DNA from 2 places in the Paenibacillus taichungensis genome. Region 2 is predicted to be linked to the other one. Evidence: riboswitches for the same ligand, from Rfam matches in the RefSeq annotation. Region 2 holds a riboswitch; the other holds the start of a gene.
What was found. A riboswitch is a leader RNA that binds a small molecule or an ion and turns the genes downstream of it on or off. The one in region 2 is predicted to bind cyclic di-AMP.
Positions count from the first base shown of each region.

Region 1: linked by a shared signal. The riboswitch ahead of ACR1R9_RS20260 (hypothetical protein) and the one ahead of ACR1R9_RS08585 (3D domain-containing protein) in region 2 are both predicted to bind cyclic di-AMP.

Region 1 is NZ_CP194720.1:4,479,454-4,486,929, reverse strand. Features, by position in the region: gene ACR1R9_RS20285 (hypothetical protein) at 1-519, opposite strand, end outside; gene ACR1R9_RS20280 (Rha family transcriptional regulator) at 547-750, opposite strand; gene ACR1R9_RS20275 (urease accessory protein UreF) at 1,023-1,724, opposite strand; tRNA gene ACR1R9_RS20270 (tRNA-Leu) at 2,145-2,227, shown strand; gene ACR1R9_RS20265 (glutathione peroxidase) at 2,376-2,852, opposite strand; cyclic di-AMP (ydaO/yuaA leader) riboswitch at 3,220-3,395, shown strand; gene ACR1R9_RS20260 (hypothetical protein) at 3,513-3,911, shown strand; gene ACR1R9_RS20255 (HAD family hydrolase) at 4,074-4,766, shown strand; gene ACR1R9_RS20250 (Nramp family divalent metal transporter) at 4,912-6,207, opposite strand; gene ACR1R9_RS20245 (organic hydroperoxide resistance protein) at 6,652-7,071, shown strand; gene ACR1R9_RS20240 (zinc ribbon domain-containing protein) at 7,275-7,476, shown strand, end outside.
Region 2 is NZ_CP194720.1:1,845,573-1,853,048, forward strand. Features, by position in the region: gene ACR1R9_RS08570 (M20 family metallopeptidase) at 223-1,398, opposite strand; gene ACR1R9_RS08575 (ABC transporter substrate-binding protein/permease) at 1,581-3,038, shown strand; gene ACR1R9_RS08580 (amino acid ABC transporter ATP-binding protein) at 3,025-3,747, shown strand; cyclic di-AMP (ydaO/yuaA leader) riboswitch at 4,032-4,229, shown strand; gene ACR1R9_RS08585 (3D domain-containing protein) at 4,232-4,900, shown strand; gene ACR1R9_RS08590 (polysaccharide deacetylase family protein) at 5,029-5,817, opposite strand; gene ACR1R9_RS08595 (hypothetical protein) at 5,971-6,315, shown strand; gene ACR1R9_RS08600 (PspA/IM30 family protein) at 6,445-7,116, shown strand; gene ACR1R9_RS08605 (DUF350 domain-containing protein) at 7,213-7,476, shown strand, end outside.

The DNA of each region.
Region 1 (7,476 bases), 2.6 Mb from region 2:
ATCCTTGATCTGTTTGCAGACAGCGCAGATGGGAAGCAGTCCACGCAAAGTACGCACTTCAGACAGGGCCTTCTTCAATTGGCGTTCTGTCTGTTTCTGTTCGGTAACATCCGTGTGTGCAATCAATGCGAGATCAGACAGCAGGGATGGGTCGGCCTGAATCAATGGGGTGAGTTCCAGGCGGAACCACCGCTGTTCGTTGTGGACAGTTTGGACGGCGATGTCGTATGTATAACTGTCTTTAAAAGGTGCAGTGATACTTTTTAACTCCTGAACAATTTTCGCATTCTTTGTTTTCTCCTCGCGTAATGTCCACCCCTCTATAAGGTGAAGGTAATGAGGCGGTTCAGGTGCTGTTCTGGAGGAGCCTGTAACGCTTGGATTTGGAAGCAGCTGCCCGAGTCCGTGTTGCCAAGCGGTGTTGCAGCTTCGAATGATCCAGTTGTGGTCGACGATGATGAGCTGGTGCTGCATGGACTGGAACGATAATCTCTCCAGATCGGATATTAAGTATCTCATGAAATGAGCTCCTCCTTGGCAGAAATTTTATCTTAAATCATCTGGTATTTCCAAAATGTCAGCGACCTGGTGCCTGAACCGGGTTGCTTTGCGTGTGCCGTGAATGAGATTGGACAGACGGTATGGCGGAATGCCATACTGTTCACAAAATGTCTTTTGGTCGACCTGGAGTTCGGTTAGTCGTCGTTTAATGGCCCATCCAAAAGGAGTCACAGGTTTCTTTTTGTTCAAAAGGGTTCACCCCTCGTTGGAATGTAGTGTTCAGCTGGTTATTCTTGGTGTAAAATATATAGATATGCGAGCTGTATATTTTATTATATACGTATTTGCGTCATCTAACAATTAAAAAAGACGTAAAAAAGTGTATTTTAAGATATTAAATGACGTAAATGCGTTAAATAGACAAAATAAATGACATAAAAAACACGCCAGCAAGGAGGTTGCGGCGTGTTTTTTATATTTTTACAGTGTGAGGAGGCGGGTTATGAAGGGATGGGGACAGATTAGGCTCTGTAGGCGTGAAGCCCTGCTCCAAGCATGTGGAAGCTTGGGAACAACGTTTTCATGGACATTGAGGTTGGTTGTACCGGTCCATCGGCAGCGGAGGCGCTGACGGTATGCCATTCATGCTCCAGATCTGCGGCCAGGCGAACCAGCAGGTCCTGGATTGTATCGGTATGAAGAGGAATCACTTTGGAGGCTTCGGTTATGCAGGCACTCATGGCTGAATGCAGATAACCAAGGACCGCCTCCTCGACAGGGATTTCGAGGTGGTGGTTAATCCAGGCGTGAACGGTGGAGAGGCAGCCGACGGATTCATACTTAGCCAGGGTTTGTTCGAGATGGCTAAAATCAATCCAGGGGTGGAGTGCATGAGCCAGCTTAATCAGTCGTTTGCCCATTGTGGAGGCGTGTTCTCTAAGATTGACTGGTGTCCGCTGGACATGGACGAGCTTGTCGATGAGGGCTGTACGCCATGCGTCATTATGATCTGCGGCAGTATATATGCCTTTAATCGCCATGCCTTCCAGACGCACGATGCTGGGGTGCAATTGACAGCGCATGAATGATTCGAGATCTTCGGCGTTACGAATGGTACCTTCAGCGATATGGGTATCCATTCCGAAGGAATGGGTGAAGCCTCCAACCTGGATAGAGGAATCAAGCAGTTTGACGTAATCGAGCAGCTTATTCCCACGGTTCACGATCTTTCGCCTCCTACGTTCGTTAAATGTTATATTAAATAACATTTATACTCCTTTTTAGTTCGTTTTATGTTCGTAAATCCGAATTATATGATATATATATTCACATAAATATCCGCTTTTTGTCAACAGTTTCTTGGTTTTTAAATGTTTAATCTGTTTAATGTTATTTTATATAACTTTATGAGTTATGTTAAACTGAGGGGATGTAAAGGATGGCACTACAAATAAAGTAGAGTAATCAGCCTAATCGGATATACAAACGAGATCAAATTTAATCATATGCACTTCGTAGGAGAAAATGACGAGATTATACGATTTATGGAAGGGAAAGCGCAGTTAAAATGATATTTATAAAAATGCTTTACTTTTAAACATGAACCGGGTATAATCAATTCTGTTGCCGATTATTTACGACATGCGGTCGTGGTGGAATGGCAGACACGCTATCTTGAGGGGGTAGTGGGTGTATACCCGTGGAGGTTCGAGTCCTCTCGACCGCATCATAAGAACGATTAGGAAGAAGCTTCCCATATGGGGAGCTTCTTTTTTATGTTTTTTTACAGTAATGATGAGTCCAGACAAAAAAAGGTCACCCGTTCCCCTGAATGCATGTCATTCTGTCTGCCGGGGGCGGATGGCCTTCAATTGTTATTTAAGCAATTCTTTGATGTCTGCTTCAATTTTATCGGGTGTTGTTTTGGGAGCATACCGTTTCAGAACACGTCCGTTCCGATCCACAAGGAATTTGGTGAAGTTCCATTTGATGGCTTTGGAGCCGAGTACACCCGGTGCTTCTTTGGTAAGATGCTGGAATAGAGGGTGAGCGCTTGAACCATTCACATCGATTTTCTCGAACATCGGGAAGCTGACACCATAGTTCATCTGACAGAACTCGGCAATATCATCAGAAGAGCCTTTTTCCTGTGCAAACTGGTTGCTTGGAAAACCAAGAACTTCAAACGGGGAGTCTTTAAACTTATCCTGAAGTTCTTGCAGACCTTTGAATTGAGGTGTGAGTCCGCATTGGCTTGCTGTATTCACGATAAGCAGTACTTTGTCACGATAGTTGGACATTTCAACTTCCTGACCGCGAAGGGTGTTTACTTTGTAGTCGTAGACTGACATGAAAATCGCCTCCATTTCATATTCTTCTTCCTTCTATTATATTGATTGCAATTAAATATTGCAAAATTAATATTGCTTTTTTAACTCAATTTGAGGCTGTCGTGTATGATCTGTGACTGATTTAACACCTAATTATCGCTAAAGAGAGAATTAGAGAGCTTTGATGAGATGGGTAGAGAATGGATGCGTTGTAAGCGCTATTATTGATGGGAAATGGCAAAAATCCGTCGATTCGGTGATCTGCGCAGACTTTACACCAATATGGCACGGGTGTATGATTCATATCGTAATTCCAATTTAAATTAAATTTTACATGAAAAACGAAACAAACGATAATATCGCTCTGATTATTGATTATAAAAGAACGATGTTTTAATCGCTGAGTTTCCATTCATTCATGGGTGGGAAACGGGGGAACCAACAGGATGAACTGTCCAGGACAGTAGGCATCCATGGGGTGAATTTTCCGGTGACAGCCGGAAATAGGGCGACTCTCGCGCCCGAATCCGTCAGCTAACCTCGTAAGCGTTAAAGGGAGAGGCAACAAGCCGTACGCTGGTTCATAGTGTCTTTTTGCTATGGATTATTGAAGAAGCGTCCGGGAGGCCTTGGTCCCCCACGCTTCTTTTTTGTTGTCTTTTCACGCCAAGGGAGGAACGAATGATGGATAAAGAGATGATCTTAGTGACTGCTCCAAATGAAGCAGGACGTAAATTTATCAAATTGCTGATGTACAAAAAAATGCCGTTTGCCGTTCTGACCAATAGTGCAGGGGAAGAGCGCAGGCTCCGGAGAATCGGTGTGGAGCATGTCATTCGCATGAACACGGCTGCAGCTCAGAAATGGTTTTTGCCGCAAGGTAGTGTCGGCAATGTTTTTATTTTTGAAAATAGCCTAAACCTGACCTGTCGATATTTGCAGATCTGCCGCTCCTGGACATCCAAGTCCTTGTGTGTCATTACGGAACAAAGCCACCCCAAAGGGATCTATCGGGGAATGGGAGCAGACCGTATTGTATATTCCTTGAATGGGGAAGTTGGGTTTCTGTTGAATGGCTAGTGGCTAGTACTATTCCTGTGATTGATCCAGTGTCAGCTGCCTGTTATAATTGAAATCATAAATAAACGGAAACTTGAGGAGACTCATGCATGTTGGTGGGTCTTCTTTTTTATGGTTTGGGAAATAGGGATAATTTCCTGTGGCTAACGAGGAGGAATAGGCGTGCCGGATGTACGTGGAATACAATGGTTGTTCTTTGATGTGGGGGATACGCTCGTGGACGAATGGGAGCCGGTAGATGATATTATCGGTCAGTTCGTTCGTGAAGCTTGTGCGCTTGGTTATCAGGTGGAGATGCAGACGGTGCGAGAACTATTTGCCGCCTCCTACCGAAATTACGAGCAATGGCCGATGAAATTGGCTATTCGTACCCTTATCAGCGACGAGGGGCACCGGGAACAGATACAGGAGAAGCTAAAGTTCCGCAAAGAGCTTGAGCGGCCCTTCGCGTCAGCCGACGCTGTTCTCCAGACGTTATCGCAACACTATAAGATTGGTATCATTGCCAATCAGAGCCCGGGGACGGAAAATCGGCTGGATAGCTACGGTTTGCGCAAGTATGTGGATGTGCTGGCCTGTTCGGCTGAAGAAGGAGTGTCCAAGCCTGATCCTGAATTGTATGCTGTAGCGTTGAAACAGGCGGGATGTAAACCCGAGGAAGCGGTCATGATCGGCGACAGGATTGATAATGATATTATTCCAGCTAAGAAGCTAGGTATGCATACGATCAGGATTTTGCAGGGTTATGGCAGGTTCCAGCCGGAGCTTGCGGATGCAGAGCGTCCAGACTGGACTGTTGAATCACTGGAGGAACTTCTTCCATTGCTAATGGTAACTCAAAGTTCAGACAACTAAATAAGAGCAAGCAGTATTTAAGATCTAATTGGTATGAACTAGATGGCTGCTCAAACATATAAAAGGCTGATCGTCTCAAGGGATACATGACTTGAGTTGATCAGCCTTTTTGAGTTAGACAAAATATTGCGTAGTTCCGTTTAACTTAGAATAACAGAATGGTTTGGATAATCAGATACACATTCAGGACAACGATAACTCCGGCAATAATCCAGGAGATGATTTTGAGCCACAGCTTGTTGGCAAAGGCCCCCATGCTTTTTTTGTCACTCGTAAACATCACCAGTGGAATGACGGCAAAGGGTAGCTGTAGCGACAGCACAACCTGGCTCAGAATCAGCAGTTCCTCTGTTCCGTGCTCTCCGGCAATGGCTGTTACGATGACGGCCGGAATGATTGCGATTAGACGTGTAACCAGTCGACGAAGCCATGCTGGGATACGAATGTTCAGAAAGCCTTCCATTACAATCTGTCCGGACAACGTGCCGGTGAGTGTTGAGTTCTGGCCGGAAGCCAGCAAGGCTACACCGAACAGGATGCTGGCGATGGTAGTACCCAGCAGAGGTGTCAGCAGATGGTATGCATCTGTAATTTCCGCGACCTGAGTCATACCTGCACTATGGAACACGGCAGCAGACACAATCAGGATGGCTGCATTGATGAACAGAGCAAGCGTTAAAGCGATGGTTGAATCCATGGTGGAATACAGAATCGCTTCTTTTTTTCCTTTTGGCGTTTGTTCAATCTGACGGGTCTGCACAATGGAAGAATGCAGATACAGATTATGGGGCATGACGGTTGCACCGATAATCCCGATGGCAATGTAGAGCATAGCTGGATTTTGCAAAATCTCGGCACTGGGTACAAAACCATGCATGACGCCGCCCATATCCGGTTTAGCGAGAAACAGGTCAATCCCGAAGCAGAGGGCGATGGTGGCCATCAGCACAATAACGAGCGATTCCAATGCACGGAAGCCTTTGTTTTGCAGCAAAAGAATGACTAGTACATCGACAGCGGTAATAATGACGCCATATAACATGGGGATGTTAAACAGCAGCTTGAGCGCGATTGCCGAACCAATAACCTCGGCAAGGTCGGTGGCTGCAATTGCAAGCTCACACAAGATCCATAACACGATCACAACAGGCATGCTAAATCGTTCGCGGCAGGCTTGCGCCAAATCCCGTCCTGTGACAATCCCGAGCTTGCCAGCGAGAGACTGCAACACAACAGCCATCAGGTTCGAAATCAGAATAACGGATAATAATGTGTATCCGAATTGTGAACCACCCGCAATATCTGTTGCCCAGTTCCCGGGATCCATATATCCAACGGCAACGAGGTAACCCGGTCCAACAAAAGCAAGGAATTTTTTCCACCAAGCAGCGTTCTGAGGCACCTTCATGGAGCTGTGGGCTTCCCCGAGAGATGGGGCCATACCCGCAGCCAATGGTTCATTTGAAGGAGTGTTGAACGGATTTTTTTTACTCATAATATAATCACCCGACTTTGAAGTATTGATATTCTATATGAAGAGGAACGGTGTCATTCCTTTGATTACATTTGAACACTTAAACCAAAATCAAAAGCGTAATTAAACTACTTTTCATATGTCTAAACGTTTATGTTGATACTTACATTGTACTCCTTCAATTATTTTTGTCCAGTGCAACTTTTGTGTATGAGGACAAAATTTACCGGAGAGTGAATTGTGCCTTAGTATATTACCCAACCTTGGATAAATTACCTGTGTTCCTTTCCCGATGCATGAAAAAGATAAAGATGTAAAACCTGAATAAGGATTAACAACGTTTCAAAATGAGCCAGAAGTTTAAATTGAATAGTAGGCAACAAAAAATTAAAGGCGAAGGAGAGATTCTTAATGGAAGCTTTATATACAGCAACAGCGACAGTTAAAGGTGGACGTACAGGTTCGGTGGCTTCTTCGGATGGCGTGCTCAAGCATGATCTGAAAATGCCAAAAGAACTTGGAGGCTCCGGTGGTGAAGGAACCAATCCTGAGCAGCTCTTTGCAGCGGGATACGGTGCTTGTTATGAAAGTGCTCTTGCCAATGTGGCACGCAAAGCGGGCGTGAAGTTGGAGAATGTGGTGGTCACAAGTAATGTATCCATCGGCAAAGATCCGGCGGATGATGGTTTCCAACTGTCTGTACGTTTGGATGTGAGCATGCCTGGCGTGGATCACAGTCAAGCAGAGGATCTAGCTCGCAAGGCACATGATTTCTGTCCTTACTCCAAAGCAACCCGTGGCAATATTGATGTGGTACTTAATGTAGTTTGAGACCTGACTCGTAGGAGTAAAGGGAACATATAGAGCAGGGTATCTTTGGATACCTGATGTTCGAGTACAAGACCCTGCTGGCCTTCGGCAGGGTTTTGTATTTTATAACAATTGCGATGCAGGAGATTGCATGTTGGACAGCGTACTATTTTACATAATCTACTCTTGCTTGAAGTCATACATTCGAATGAGGGGGAACGACAATGAGTATTGAAGAGATGATAGAACGACGATTTGTATGTACCAAATGCAGGGGTACGGATTGCAATATTAAGGAAGTATCCATGTCAGGAGCGGGACTTAGCAAAATGTTTGATATTCAGCACAATCATTATCTCTTCGTCGCCTGTTCTTCCTGTGGATATGTAGAAGTATTCGATCCGGATGTGTTGAAAGGGAAAAAAC
Region 2 (7,476 bases):
TAAAGTTATAGCTATAAATAACCAAGTTAGACAGCATGTGAACCATTAGAGCAGCCGCTAAATGTAAGTATTTCAACACTTTTCAACGTTTTCTTTTCACAGCATTTCCAGCTTGTGTCCGTATATACGTATTAATGATAAAACAAAAGGGTGCTCCTTAAGACCCGAAATGCAGGTCCTGCAGAACACCCTGCTGCAAATACGCAGCATTTTGCGAAAAACTTAGCGACTTGCTTGCTTAAACTCTGTTTGAATGGTTTGCAGCAGCCCAGGCTGTGTAAGAACATCATAAGCAGTTGCAGCAATTGCCTTGGCTCCAAGGATCATACCGTCCAGGGCCCGTTCCTGTAACGCCAGATCCCGGAATTCAATGGAATGAAGCGTATGAACTTCGTCCACAACACGGATATATGGGTGGATCGCAGGACAACGCAAGGATACGTTACCAATATCCATAGAACCATGGTCGTTACCACTCACGATCTCCTCTTGAGAAATACCCAGTTCAAGCAGATTAGCACTAAAAGCAGCAGATAACGATTCATTCGTGACCATCTCATCATAGGAAGTCTCATAATTAGATGTAACAAGCCGGCATCCCGTTTGCAAAGCAGAACCTTCCGCGATCTGAATTACGCGTTGAGTGAGAATATTCAACTCTTTTCTCGTCGAGGCACGTACATAGAATTGTGCTGAAGCGTAGTCAGGTATGATGTTGGCTGCCTGTCCTCCGCTATTGATAACCCCATGAATACGAACCGTGCTTTTCACTTGTTGACGGAACGCATTAATGCCATTAAACGTCTGGATTACTGCATCCAGGGCGTTAATGCCTTCATGTGGACTTGCAGCAGCATGTGAAGATTTCCCATGGAATTCAAATTGTACAGCATCAATAGCCAGGGAACTGCCAGATTTCTCATAGGCGTAATAAGGGTGCGCCATTAGTGCGACATCACAGTCATCAAACAATCCTGCTTCAGCCATAGGCACTTTGGCCCCACGCGTTTCTTCCGCTGGCGTACCGAACACTTTTAATGTTCCGCCGACTTCATCCAGTATGGACTTCAGACCTACCGCAGCCCCGATGCTCATCATACAGATTAGATGGTGCCCACAAGCATGACCGATTTCCGGAAGTGCGTCGTATTCACATAACAGGGCAATCGTCGGACCTGGTTTGGAAGCAGCATACGTACCGATAAATGCGGTGTCCAAACCAAGGACAGGAGCTTCTACAGAAAAACCATGGTAGGCAATTTCTTCTTTTAACCGAGCAGAAGCAAGGTATTCTTCGTTACCAAGTTCGGGATTGGCACCAATGTATGATGAAATCTCCTTAAAACGGGAAGCATATTGGTCAATAACAGTTAGTATTTGTGTTTTGGTATGTGTCATGATGGACTCCTTAAGCAAAAATGAAAATAATTCAATAATTATATCATAGTTGCGGTTATTTTTCAGAAACGGGCTGTAATCGAATCCTGTCGAAATGCATTGCATAATCATGCATTCTACTTTATAATGACTCAGGCATCAACAACAGAAAGCATACAAAGTATTATAAGGGGAGAACAGGGTTGAAATTGATTAGTCGTTACACCATGATGCTGCTAGCTTTTGTGGTCTTGCTAACTACGGTTGCACCTGTTGCGATGGCAACGGGAACTACAAGCAATTCAGGCAGTAAAAAGCTGGTGCTCGGTACAAGTGCCGATTTTGCACCATATGAATTCCATAAAGTGATTGATGGTAAAGACCAAATTGTCGGATTTGATATTTCGATTGCTAAAGAAATTGCTGCCGATCTTGGCGCAGAACTTGTAATAGAGGATATGGGTTTTGACGGACTTCTTCCTGCGTTGCAGAGTGGTCGGGTGGATATGGTCATCTCGGGAATGACGCCAACGGATGATCGTAGACAAAGCATTGACTTCTCCGATACCTATTATAAATCAAAGCAAGTCATCATGGTTCGCAGTGCGGATAAAGATAAATATCCAACCATGGCTGATCTGGAAAATGAAAAAATTGGTGTCCAAAAAGGCTCCATTCAGGAAACGATTGGCCAGGGGATCCCAGGCGCAAAATTGACAGCACTTGATAAAATATCTGATATCGTACTGCAATTGCAGACCAATCGTGTAAATGCTGCAATCGTTGAGGATACAGTAGCTGCCGGTTACCTGGATGACGTGATTGGATTAGCTCCAGCTATTCCGGATGAAGAGCAGGCCGAAGCGGCAATCGGGATACGTAAGGGCAATACGGAATTGCTGAATGCAGTGAACGGAACGCTCGAACGTCTGAAAAGCGAAAATAAAATCGATCAGATGGTTACTGAAGCAAGCAAGTTGATGGCAGAGAAGAGTAAACAAAACATTTTCCAAGTATTCTGGCAGTACAAAAGCTTTTATGCAACAGGTGTAGGTTACACCCTCTTACTGTCTGCACTCGGTGTAATATTCGGGGTAATTATCGCTTTAATCATCTGTCTGTTCCGTCTACATGACTTCGCCATTTTGCGCTGGATCGGAACAGCTTATGTTGAGGTCATTCGTGGGACGCCAATGCTGGTACAATTGATGATTATCTATTACGGTGTATCATTGACCTTTGGGATTAATTTCTCGGCTCTTCAGGCGGGGATTATCACACTATCCATTAATAGTGGTGCCTATCTTGCCGAGATTTTCCGTGCTGGTATACAGGGTGTGGATCGAGGCCAGTTGGAAGCAGCTCGTTCCCTGGGAATGGGTAGAGGTGCGGCCATGCGCTTCATTGTGCTTCCACAAGCGTTCAAAGCGGTGTTGCCGGCGATCGGTAATGAATTCGTGACTATTATCAAGGAATCCTCGATCATCTCGGTTATTGGTATGGTGGACATTATGTACCAGGCAAGTGTAGTCAAAAACATTACGTACCAAGGAATGAATCCATTCCTGATTGCAGCGGCCATTTACTTTGTGCTGACGTTCATTTTGTCCAAGCTGCTGGGTCGACTGGAAAGGAAGTTGAGTGCAAGTGATAGACGTTAGACAATTATACAAATCATATGGAAATAACGATGTGCTCAAGGGCATTAATGTAACAATTGGCAAAGGCGAGGTTGTCGTGGTCATCGGTCCGTCCGGATCGGGGAAAAGTACATTTTTGCGCTGTTTGAACCTGCTGGAGCAGCCGACTTCAGGCGAAATTAATTTTGAAGGTGTGTCGATCACTGACCCCAAACATAACATTAATGCAACTCGTGAAAAAATGGGGATGGTATTCCAGCATTTCAATCTGTTTCCGCACAAAACGGTGCAACAGAATATTACGATTGCTCCCATTAAAGTGAAAAAACAATCTGCACAAGAAGCGGAACAAATCTGCGCAGATTTGCTCAAGACGGTTGGCCTGTCTGACAAAAAGGACGCTTATCCAAATCAGCTGTCCGGTGGACAGAAACAACGGATCGCTATTGCAAGAGCGCTTGCGATGCAGCCGCATGTCATGCTCTTTGACGAGCCAACGTCTGCACTGGACCCTGAAATGGTCGGTGAAGTACTGGATGTCATGAAGCGGCTTGCAGAGGGCGGCATGACTATGGTTATTGTAACCCATGAGATGGGCTTCGCACGCGAAGTAGGAGACCGTATCCTGTTCATGGATGGCGGGGTTATTGTAGAAGAAGGAACGCCTGCTGAAGTGTTTGGCGAGCCCAAGCATGCACGTACACGTGACTTCCTCGCTAAAGTGCTCTAATACCATCCAATAATAAGGATGAAGATCAAGATGAAAATGCAAAATCTATACTTTGGATGAGAATTTCATCCCCTCAACAATCCCTGTCGACGAACCGTCGGCAGGGATTGTTTTGTTATGTAAGGATACGCACGGAATTACATAAAAAGTAACGTTTCTGTCATCAATGATTAAAGCTCAAATAGACATTTATTTGAAAAAACGGCTTGAATTCAGCCTGAATATTGAAGTGAATTAGCCAGATGGTAACATTTACTACAACCCCTGGTTACAAAATTGTGATATATTTGTTCCTGCCGAAACTTCCGGAGTTGGGAGTGTGGGGGATGTAACGATGCAGAGTGTGCTAGGGGAAGAATTATTTGCACACGGCTTGGGGTGAATTAGGGCTACATAAATTCTTAAATGTAATTGAACCTATAGGGTGGTTTCCTCCATCCGAATCCGACAACTAACTTCGCAGGCATAATGAGGGAGGAAGACCATGATTAACAAGAAACGTATAGCCAAAACAGCAACAGCTTTGCTGACAGCAGCAATGCTCATTCAGGCCGTTCCGGCTCATGCTGATTCAGTTCATGTGGCCAAAGAGGGGGATACCTTCTACACCTTATCCAAACAATATGGAGTTGGACTTAACGCTCTTATTAAAGCTAATAATGACATTTCAGCTTACAACATTTATGGTGGTTTGAAAATTACGATCCCTGGTAAAACAACGAACACAGCTTCTGCTGCAGCAGCAAAAACGGAGGCCAAAACGGTAACTGCCGCAAGCCTTGACGTTAATGCAGATAGTAAAGTTGTACAAGCCTGGGGAAAAACGTTTGATTACAGCAAAGCTGTCGACGTCAAAGCAACAGCATACTCCGCTGATGCTTCCGAAAATGGAGGATGGGGTGCTGTGGATTACTTCGGTAATCCGCTTGAATTGGGTACCATTGCAGTAGACCCAAGTATCATTCCATTGGGTACAAAGGTACTGGTGACAGGTCATACACATCCAGGACTGCCAAAACAGGCATTTGTCGCTACGGCTCGTGATGTGGGCAGTGCCATTAAAGGACACAAGATCGATATCTTTATTCCTGGCAGCAAGCAATCCGTGAGCACATTTGGTATTCAGGATGTTGAACTTTACATTTTGAAATAAAATCAAAGCGAGCTGCACATCATCATATGTGACTCCAACTTAATCTAAATTAAACAATAAAGGGTGTTCTCCAATCACAATAATGTGATTGAAGAGCACCCTTTTGAATATCCATTGCCGTATCAAATCTATTTACCCTTTGGCAGTTCCAGCATTTCGTCCAAAGTCACCAGCTCGTACCCGCGGTTTCGCAATTCTTCAATAACTTCAGGCAACGCCTCGATCGTACCACTCAGCTTCGATCCTACACCGCCTCCTGCATGCTGCAGAACAATGGAACCTGGTTTGACGGCGGACAGGATGTTTTGTTTGACTTCCTCTTTGGAGAGGCCCTTCCAGTCCAGAGAATCAACATTCCAGTTCACGATGCTGTAATGTTGCTTGGCTGCCCATTGGAGCTGTTGCTCGTTAATGTCACCATAGGGTGGACGAATCATTTTGGGAGTGTAACCCGCTAGATTTCGAATAATATCCCCGGTATGTAAGATTTGTTTGCGAAATGCATTCATGGTTAGCTTGCTGAATTCCGGGTGATTGTAGCTGTGATTGCCCACAATATGCCCTTCTTTTATCATACGTTTCACCAGATCCGGATGTTTCTCAGCGCGATTTCCTACAATGAAAAACGTAGCCCGCACCTTGTATTTTTTTAGAATATCCAGCACCTGCGGTGTGAACCGTGGATCAGGAACATCATCAAAAGTCAGAGCGACCTTTTTTGTTGAGGGGCCATTGGTTTTGAACGTATCCGCATATTTCTGTCTGAGTTGTCCTAGAGTCAACTGTTCTTCTTCAGGAGAATCAGACTTCGAAGCAGGTTCGGTTTGCGGGCTTGAAGAAGCCCATAACTGAGCAGGAGTATAACTTCCTCCCAGAAGAATGACCATGATGGATAACATGATGAGGCGTATACGCATGTTCGTGCCTCCTTTTCCCAAATTGCGTTCTCTTTGGTATGCCCGGGGCCATCCGTATTTATGCATGATGTGAGATGTTTCACTGCTGATTCATTAAATCGGAGCCATAATTCCACCATACATATACATATTGAAAAGGACAGGTGGAGCAAAATGAGTACATACGATTTAAACTCCGTTCGTTTACAGGTGATTGAGGCAGGGGAAGACAAAGTGTTTATGGTAACTGGAGGAAGATCACATATTGGAGCAGTAGCCACATTTTATCCAGACCGTGAACGAGTGAGTGGGGCTACGGTGCATATTCCAGGGCATAAAGAACAAGAGTTGTGTGAGAGACTGGCACGTAAGGCTGCCCTTCATTTAAAGGTAACCGTTACCGTAATAATGGGAATTCACTTTGATGAAATTACGCGGATGCAGATTGATGAGATTGTGCAGACTGCAGAGAAGCTGCTTGATGAAGAGCTGTGCCAAACGGGTCGATTGATTCAATAGTTCCATTTAGGCTAAGCACGCTAAAATCGTTTTTTATGATTTTTTTTGTTAAAATTGAAACGAGTAGAACATTGCCACGTATGTATGATTATATACAAGGATGAACTATCGACTAGGAGGAATACCATAATGTCCATTTTCAAACGATTGCGCGATTTAACGATGTCTAACATTAACTCTATTATTGACAAGGCAGAAGATCCGATCAAAATGACGGATCAATATATCCGGGATATGCAGGAAGATCTGGAAGATGCGGAGAAAGCTGTTGCTGCACAAATCGCCATTGAGAAGAAATTCAAGCAGCTGTTTGAAGAACAGGAAGCTCTCGTGAAGAAACGTGAGGAGCAAGCACATACAGCAGCGCGTGCACAGAATATGGATTTGGCTCGTCGGGCATTGGAAGAGAAGAAGGTCGCTGAAGAGAAGATGGCCGAGTACAAAACAAGCTATGATCAAAACAAGGCTTCTGCCGATAACCTTCGTGGCAAGCTGGACGAAATGCGCAAACAATTGACGCAAATGAAAAACAAACGTGAAACATTGGTTGCGCGCTACAACGCTGCAAAAGCTCAAACCGAAATCAACAAGGCGCTGAACGGATTTGGCTCCGACACTGCAAGTGCCGGCATGAAGCGCATGGAAGAAAAAATGATGCAGATGGAAGCACAGGCCGAAGCCAGCAATGAGATGTCATCAAAAGGAAAATCGCTGGATGATGAGTTCGAGAAGCTGGGCAAAGATCAGGCTGTTGAGGATGAACTGGCAGCACTGATGAAGCAATACGAAAATAAGAACTAAAACCTTGTAAGCAAGCAGGGACACCAGCGGAGGAGAGACCAGCGTTTCTCCTTCGCTTTTAATTGCGGTTCATGTTGAGATGTGGGGGCTATGTAAATGGATTTGAACATTTTGGCAATGCTGGTCTGGACGTTATCGGGTTCGGTTTTGCTGTTTGTCTTAATGTATGTGGATTCTTTGTTCACGAAGTATAAGGATTTTGCTGAAGTGAAGGCGGGCAATATGGCCGTTACAACACGTATGGTTATGAAGCTGTTTGCTCAGGGATATGTACTCGCCACCTCCATTTCGACAGCCGGTCATCTTGGAGAAGCGTTGTTGGTATCCGTTGTTTCATTTATTATTTTGCTGATTCTGGAG